2 regions of the Pontibacillus yanchengensis genome follow, and region 2 is predicted to be linked to the other one. Evidence: riboswitches for the same ligand, from Rfam matches in the RefSeq annotation. Region 2 holds a riboswitch; the other holds the start of a gene.
The links. A riboswitch is a leader RNA that binds a small molecule or an ion and turns the genes downstream of it on or off. The one in region 2 is predicted to bind FMN.

Region 1 (4,431 bases), on a different contig from region 2:
CAAACAAAGATAAACAAATGAATGTATTTGCTTTTGTTAATTTGTTACATTTATGTGTGTATTGTTATAGTTTTCTAAAGATATGTTTGTTTTTAATCTTAATGCTACAATTACCCGTTAGAATTAGGTAGAATAGGTTTGCCGTTACAAATGGGATAAATGAATTAGCTTGTAATGGAAAAGGGGTATCAATCATGATTTTTGAGGTTATAAAAGAGCATCAAAGCAGCCAACAAGAACCTATACAGCTAAAAATAGGGGATCGTGTTTCGTTTAGTGATCGCTTGAGTGGACCTGAAGGGTGGGAACGTTGGATTTATTGCTATATTGAAGAGACAAACCTCGAGGGATGGGTACCAGAGCAAATTATATATAAATATAAAGAAAACCAAGGCGTGTTAATGAGAGATTATGTCGCGAAAGAATTAAATGTGAAAGTCGGAGATAAATTTCAGTTAATAGAAGAATTAAATGGGTGGATAAGAGGACGATTGATATCATCAAGCGAAGAAGGCTGGCTGCCGAAGGATCATATCGAACCAAGCAGAGAATAAAACGTGCATGTAACCTAGGAACTGTGGGTTACATGTTTTTTATTGTCTAGATAAGATGTACGTTCGATTCAATGTTGGTGCGTTATATAGATGCTGCATAATAACGCTCCTTTTAATTGAGCAACATTATATATATAGTCACATTCATTCTAATTTTATTTTCCCCTTTTGATTAAGTTTCCAAACTTTAACAAAAATCTACATATAAACCATGATTCTTGGTGATTCATAATTGAAATTGGTAAGATTATATAGAGATACATACTAAGGAGGAACTTGACTAATGGAAAATACACAAAAAGATTTTTTATTTGAATTATTAACAACAGCATCTCCATCAAGTATGGAGATGGGCATCCAGAAGAAATGGATGGAATACATTAAACCGTTTGCTGATGAGATTCGTACTGATAATGCTGGTAATGTTATTGGTGTACTTAATCCAGATGCCGACTTTAAAATTTTATTGGCTGGACATTGTGATGAAATTGCTCTAGTCATTAATCGCATTGATGACCATGGTTTTCTTCACTTTGATAAAATGGGGGGCATTAACCCTAAAGCTGCAGTAGGTATGAAAGTTACTGTGCTTGGACAAGGTCGCTCGATTACTGGTGTAGTTGGAGTCAATGCTCAACACCATGGTGGTCTAAAAGGTGACTTTGGGTTAGATGATTTATTTATTGATTGTGGAGCGAAGTCAAAAGAAGAAATAGAAAAATTTGTGCAAATTGGGGATTTAGCTGTCTATAAACGAGAGCCAGAACTATTAATGGATCGCTATATTTCTGGTAGGGGATTAGACAATCGAACAGGAGCATTTATCGTGGCGGAAGTATTACGTCGCCTATCTGAAAAAAATATTAATATAGGTGTCTATGCGGCTAGTACTGTGAATGAGGAAACGAACATGGGTGGAGCTTATTTTGCAGCAGCTGGCTTAGAACCTTCAATGGCAATTGCAGTAGATGTTACCTTCGCTACGGATTATCCACATGTGAATAAAAATAAATATGGGGATGTCCGCTTAGACCATGGACCTGTGTTGGCAAAAGGAGCTCCAATCAATCTGAAAATCAATCGATTATTGGAAAACGCTGCACGTTCTCTAGATATGAACGTACAATATGAATTAACGCCACGGATGACAGGGACAGACGCAGACAAAATGCGCTTAACTGGACGTGGTGTTCCTGTTAGTTTAGTATCTCTACCTTTACGTTACATGCACTCTCCTGTGGAAACAGCTAGTGTTCAAGATATGGAGGAAGAAATTGACTTACTAGTGCAAATGATCAGTGGCATGACAGGAAAGGAAAGTTTAAATCCATTGGAAGACTAATACACACTATTTATGGCAATTAAAACATTTTGCTGTTCAAATTGATTCTTTTTGATTATAATGAGAATAGTATTCAACTAAATAACGATTCCATCTTCGGGGCAGGGTGAAATTCCCGACCGACGGTGAGGAACCCACTTGGTGTTCTAAGTCCGTGACCCGGGAGGCCTTTTTTGGCCGAGCGGTGGACCTGGTGAGAATCCGGGACCGACAGTTACAGTCTGGATGGGAGAAGATGTAGAGCGAAAAGTAGGTATTTTTATACCTTTATTTGCCTATGGTCTTTTTTAACGAACCCTGAAGTCAATGAAACATGGCTTGAGGGTTTTTTTGATGGACTTTAATCAAATAGGTACTGTTCGCTCACCTTCATCTGGGATGTGAATCGGTAGAAAGAGATGAAGGAGGAGATCGATGATGCAACCAAGCAAAGGGCGCTCATCAAAGCTTTTGAAGCTCATTACGTTATCGTTAATGAGCACAATTTCACTGTTACTAATGCTACTAGATTTTCCTTTACCACTTTTACCTGGATTTCTTAAGGTAGATTTAAGTGATGTGCCAGCATTATTTGCTGCACTATTATTCTCTCCAATCGCTGGTGTGATTGTGGAGGGAATTAAGAATCTATTACATTTTATACTTGGAAGTGGCGACCCTATAGGAGCATCTGCAAACTTCTTTGCAGGGCTGATGTTAGTTTTACCTGTATCTATGATTTATCACAGATATAAGAGTGTAAAAAGTGTCGTATCTGGTCTAGTGACAGGAACAATCGTAATGGCTGTTGGAATGTCTGTATTAAATTACTTTGTAATTCTACCTGCATATTCATGGATGATGGGTTTTGAACTTGAAGGAACTAAACTAGGCTACATCACAGCGGGGATTATTCCGTTTAATGTGATCAAAGGAATCCTCGTCGGTATTTTATTTGTACCACTGTTTGTGAAGCTGAAGCCTTGGTTTGAACAAAAGCGAGTAAATGTAACGTAATGAATCACTTAATAAAAAGTAGATAGAGCCTGTGGCATTGTGCCGCAGGCTTTTCTTATGCGTAAAGAAAGTATAAGTTCATTCGCTTACAGGTCTCGTTCCAGCGCTTACTCCTTTTTGGTTTTAAGCAAATCCTATCCCTCCCGAAACGTAACAAGAACAGGGGAGCGCTAAAACGGTGAAGTAAAACACCTTAGTAATATCGTAAACATAAAAACTCTGATCGCCATTTTTGGTGATTAGGGTTTTTTAAGGGAAATTACTCTATTTAAGGATGTTTGTATTTGATAAACTAATAACCAATATTTGTTATTAGTTGAGTTTATCAATCTTGAAAAAATGATAACTTTAATAAAAGTAGTATATTACATTTTTGCGATAGCAGTATTAGTGTTGGCGTTGAATTTTGAAGGTAAATATGTATCTTATTTACTTCTCCCTATGATAGCGTTATTTTTAACCCAAGGTTATCTACAACGGAAAGTAAAAGAGAGAGAAAATAGTTGATTATGCTCTGTAGCAAAATGCAACATGACCAGGCTTTGGTCAAGGCGCATGAGCCTTTCCATTGTCTATATTTATCATTGAGAAGATAAGTTTAAAATTATAAAAAGGTAAAGAAAAGGCGAACAAGTGAGGGGGAGTGTTTATGCACTATGAAGAAAAAATAGTTGCCTATGCTGAAATGTTCAATCAAAAAAAGGATTATGTACAGTGCCATCACATTAGTCGAGAGATGCTATTAGAGGGGGAGCATCGGGATGTCGCGAAGTGTTTGGCTACATTATCGGCTTTGTTGGAGCAGGCTGAGAAGGAAAAGTGGGCTGGGTATCAAAAATTATATAGTAAGTTGATGTTGCAATTGAATCAAGTGGAGGGATTTCCTTTTGATCGACCGAGCCTTATTCGTCAGTTGCAAACATTTGATGAGCAAGTGAAACAGAGTGTGGAGGTCCCTACTATTACCCTTTATAAGACAATGTAATGGGAAGTGTTTAAAATGAGAGCTATGGATAAAATTAAAGTCATAGAAGCTGATGCATACCTAACGATTGAGGATACAAATGTTCTGTCCACAGATGAAATGATGCAGTTGGTCAAGCATGAATTATCCGAGAAACTCCTTAACCAATATAAAAATATAACCGTTCTGGTACATAGCAATTTTCCAGAACAGGTAGAGCAATCTTTAATACAAAGAGGGTTCTATTTCCATGATGAAACTCTCTTTGTACAGAAGAAATTACAGAACGAAGAAATAACTTTCGATTCAGCAATAACTTTGTCATCATTACACCATGTATCCTTAGATACCTTTAAAGAAACTTGGCTAGAAGTAATGTCTGGTTCTCTTAATGCACCTTCTTCTTTACATATGAATGAGCAAATGATGGGTGTTAAAAAAGAGTTGGGGGAGGCATATAAGCATTCTTGTCTTCTTGCATATGAGCAAGAAAAGATAATTGGGATTGTTATGCCTCATATTGAGCCTGGAACAATGAATGAAGGGAGATTGTTTTATTTTGGGCTCATTCCATC
Region 2 (4,431 bases):
GGAATCAGCGAAATGGTAATCGAATTTTCTCCGACGCCAAACACCGTCAAGCTCGTGCCATCGACAGCGACAGAACCTTTATATACGAAGTAATCCATTAATTCAGCATCTAGCTCAATTTCATAATACACTGCATTCGACGTTGGCTTTTTGCTTGTAATGATTCCAACTCCATCAGCGTGACCGGAAACCATGTGTCCACCAAAACGGCCACCCGCTTGCATGGCACGCTCTAGATTCACACCACTACCTGTCGTAAGCTCGTGCAAGTTGGTCGCTCGAAAGGTTTCCGGCATAACATCAAAACTTGCTTCTTGGTCCGTAAAATGCGTTACCGTTAAGCATACGCCATTGACGGAAATGCTATCTCCGAGTTGAACATCTTCTAATATTTCCGACGCCCCTACTACTAATTCCATCGATTCCTGGCCTGGTTTTATTCGTTTTACGTTTCCGATCTCTTCAATAATACCTGTAAACATCGGATCACTCCTGTTCTACTGGCTTCGCAACAATCTTTATATCTTGACCTAGTTGGATTACTCCCTCTATTTTCAAAGAAATTGCTTCACTTAGTTTAGCAATTCCTTCACCCGTAATTGGGGTTGGAGCTGTTTTACCACCGATTAACTTTGGTGCGATATACTGAATAACTTGGTTCACGGCACCTGCACGAACAAATGCGTCATTTACCTGGGCTCCACCCTCCACAAATAAGGACGTAATTCCTTTTTCTCCTAATACACGTAATACTTCTTCAATGGAAATATTCGAGCTGGAAAGCTTCACAACCTCAACATGGCCATACTGGCGGAAGTGATTGATTTGATCCTGTTCTACATCACTCCCTGTCACAATCCATGTTGGTGCTTCGGGGGACTGAATGAGAGGTGTGTCGATAGGAGTACGTAAATGTGTATCAAGTACAATACGAACTGGATTCTTCCCACCATGAGGAAGCCTTGTCGTTAGTTTTGGCCCGTCATGAATGACTGTATTCACACCAACCAAAATACCATCATGTGTGTGTCTATACTGATGTACATCCTCTCTTGCTTCCGTTCCGGTAATCCATTGGCTTTCCCCAGTTGTGGTAGCAATTTTACCATCCAAGGACATCGCCGTTTTCAATGTTACATACGGCGTTTTATTGGCAATCCAGTGATAAAAAACCTGATTCAATTCATCTGCTTCTTTTTCTAGAACCCCAATCTCAACTTCAATTCCAGCTTCTCGTATCCGTCTTACCCCTCTCCCAGCAACCTGGGGATTGGGATCAAGCGTTGCCACAACGACACGTTGAATACCAGACTGGACGATGAGCTCTGCGCAAGGTGGAGTTTTCCCGTAGTGACTACATGGCTCAAGGGTCACATAGATAGTAGCACCTGCAGCACGTTCCCCAGCCATTTGAAGTGCATGGACTTCCGCATGTGGCCCACCAGCCTTCAAATGAGCTCCCATGCCTAGCACTTCACCGTCCTTCACAACAACAGCACCTACATGTGGATTTGGTGTGGTTTGGCCTGTTGTCGTTTGAGCCATTTGAATAGCAAGTTGCATATACTGTTGGTCTTGGTTCACGTTTACGCCCTCCTTTCTATTTTATTATGAAGACAAAAAACCCTGAGGAAGATACACGTTCCCCAGGGTTAGATAAAGCAAGTCATCTACAATAAGACAGACGTACAGAATTTTGTCAAAGTGATGCTTGCACCACTCTGCATACGACTCTACTCCTATTCCTTCTCCCATCCGGACTTTTACCGTCGGCTCTGGTCTCACACCAAATCAGCCACAAAGTATACACTTTGCAGGTCGCGGGCTTACAAGTATCTCACTTGATCACCGCCGGTTGGGAATTGCACCCCACCCCGAAGGAAACATTATTTTGTTGTTATTCATAATATATCTGATTTGCGACAATATCGCAATTGATTCAGCTCCTCCAAAGTTTGACTAAGATATAAATAAAACCCACTGAATTAAATTGAGTCGGTTCCTTTCGTTCATATATATCAGGAATTCACTAATTCAGTTGCTGCTGTTGTCACACCAATCATGATTCCTTTTTCGTTTAATAAAGGTTGTCCGTACACATCGTAAGAAATAGTTCCTGTTGGATTAGGGTACGTTATTTTTCTTCTTATACCTATTTTCTGTTCTAATATATCTCGTTTTAGTTTCATAAGAGCTAATGACCCGTCATTATTCAAAATATCCGTATCCCTTTTTCCAATTAAATCACTTAACTCTTGGTGCATTATCGGGTTAAAAACCCAAGTATATCTCAAATCCAAATCACAATGAGCTAATGTCATCGGTGAGTTTCGAAGAGAAACAGTAAAAGAGTTTTCGTCTCTTTCAAAATTCGTATAATGAAACCCTAGCACATCTCCAATTCTTTTAGTTACATCACCACTAGGATTACGAGCACCTGACTCAATTTGTGCATAATAAGCTCTATCAATAAAAGCAGTATATGCTACCTCTTGTTGAGTCATTTGTTTGCTATTTCTAATATTGATTAACCAATCTCGTTTTGTCATGATTACCACCTTTTTAAGATGATTATTTCTTTGTCTAATACGGATTTTAATAATATGCAAAAAGAATACATCATTACCTACCATCTATTAAAATAGTACACTTTTGCATCGCTCGTAAACGTAGCTTTGAGCCACAATCCTACTCCTTATCAGCCGTTTCATAATGAATATATAAATGCGTTCAGACTTAAACTAAGAAGTAATCAAAATACAAAGAAGGCGACAACCAATGAACTACTACATACAAAAACTTCATGAATTACAAGAAATCTCTTCATCCACCCAATTACAATATTGGAAGGAGGAAGTTGTTTTTACTCCCCAATGGTGGTTTTTATTATTCTCCCTTATTTTCCCATGGTTTATTTGGTGGAAATTATTCGAACGTTCAATAGCTTTCAATCTTTGGATTGTGGGTTTATTTGTCATGTTGGTGTCATTTTTCTTAGATGAAGTAGGAGCTTCGTATCTATTTTGGACCTATCCTTATACGCTCACACCACTGGAGAGAGAGGTCTTTGACCCCGCCAATTTCACTCTTCTTCCTATTGTCTATATGCTTTTGTTTCAGTACTGCAGAAGTTGGAAGTTATTTTTGATAGGAAACGTACTTGTTTCCTTGTTTAATACGTACATTGGAGGCGGTTTATTTCGATGGATTGGGGCATATGAATTACTTACGTGGAACAGCTACTATTCGATTCCTATCTATTATGCGATTGGTGTAGCTACAAAGGCATTTGTCCATTTGCTAGAGCGCATTGAATATAACAGTAACTCTCGTGCACCCTAGAAGGATAGGAATAGAACTAAAGCGCAAGCGCCCTGATAGCGACGTATGAGCTGTTGCACACAGAGGACGTGGGTTTGTTCGATATTGCTGCGTAAGGCGAGCCTACAGGACGTAGGTCAGTTCGATGTTGCTGTGTGATGCAGCCGGTTTTAATCGAACCTCCTTCCTCTCAGAACTTCCCCTGAATTTATAGGAGATAAAGCTCATTACATAAAAAGTAGTTCAATTAAAGAGTACCAACGATTCTTTGCACTCCAAAATTGAACTACTTGCGAAAACTATCAGACCTCTAACTCTCTAACACTTCAATATGTGCTTCAAGAGAAATGGTAACATTGCCTTTAACCGCCCTTGAGATCATACAATTGGATTCTGCTTTTTCAATCAGCTGTTCGAGCTTTTCAATTTGTTCATCTGTAGCGTCCTCTTTTAATAACACTGAAGGACGATGAATGATTTCCTCGTACGTAATGACACCATTTGTTACATCTACGATTCCTTCTGAGGTCATCCCCATCTTGTACAATGGTAATTCTGCGCGTTCAATCATTGCACCAAGTGTAATAATATAGCATGTCGACGCCGCTCCGAGCAGCATCTCATCAGGATTGGTCCCTACGCCAGGACCGTCCATTTCAGGTGGAATAGATATCTCTGTATTTAATTGACCTGCTTCAATAGAACCTACGGAATTTCGTCCCCCAGGCCATTTTGCGGTTAAATGAAAATTGTGCTTCGCCATTGTAGCACCTCCTCGTTATCGCCATCATATCTAATATAAACTTATAATACAAAAAAATTTCACTCTCTCTTACCTTAGCACATCAACGGAACATCCATGCCACATGTTCGTTCGTTTACAGATTATAATGGAAGTACTAAAAGCTAAAAGGTGATGACATGACTACGTATGACATGGTTGTTGTTGGAGCAGGGTTTGGTGGGCTTAGCGCAGCTGCTCTATTAGCAAAAAAAGGGTATTCCGTTGCTGTATTAGAAGCGTCATCTGAATTAGGTGGATGTGCTGGGAAGTTCAATCGTCCTGGCTATCGTTTTCAAGCAGGTGCAACAGTTGGAATGGGATTTGAA

Region 1: another riboswitch for FMN. It lies ahead of GLW08_RS20685 (ECF transporter S component); the one in region 2 lies ahead of ribD (bifunctional diaminohydroxyphosphoribosylaminopyrimidine deaminase/5-amino-6-(5-phosphoribosylamino)uracil reductase RibD).

Annotation. Positions count from the first base shown of each region.
Region 1 covers NZ_WMEU01000013.1:52,583-57,013, reverse strand. The annotation lists gene GLW08_RS20695 (SH3 domain-containing protein) at 195-554, shown strand; gene GLW08_RS20690 (M20/M25/M40 family metallo-hydrolase) at 838-1,896, shown strand; FMN riboswitch at 1,985-2,137, shown strand; gene GLW08_RS20685 (ECF transporter S component) at 2,314-2,892, shown strand; gene GLW08_RS20680 (hypothetical protein) at 3,542-3,877, shown strand; gene GLW08_RS20675 (GNAT family N-acetyltransferase) at 3,893-4,431, shown strand, end outside.
Region 2 covers NZ_WMEU01000004.1:325,485-329,915, reverse strand. The annotation lists gene ribE (riboflavin synthase) at 1-482, opposite strand, end outside; gene ribD (bifunctional diaminohydroxyphosphoribosylaminopyrimidine deaminase/5-amino-6-(5-phosphoribosylamino)uracil reductase RibD) at 487-1,584, opposite strand; FMN riboswitch at 1,740-1,886, opposite strand; gene GLW08_RS14105 (helix-turn-helix domain-containing protein) at 2,019-2,549, opposite strand; gene GLW08_RS14100 (CBO0543 family protein) at 2,779-3,342, shown strand; gene GLW08_RS14095 (OsmC family protein) at 3,632-4,084, opposite strand; gene GLW08_RS14090 (phytoene desaturase family protein) at 4,243-4,431, shown strand, end outside.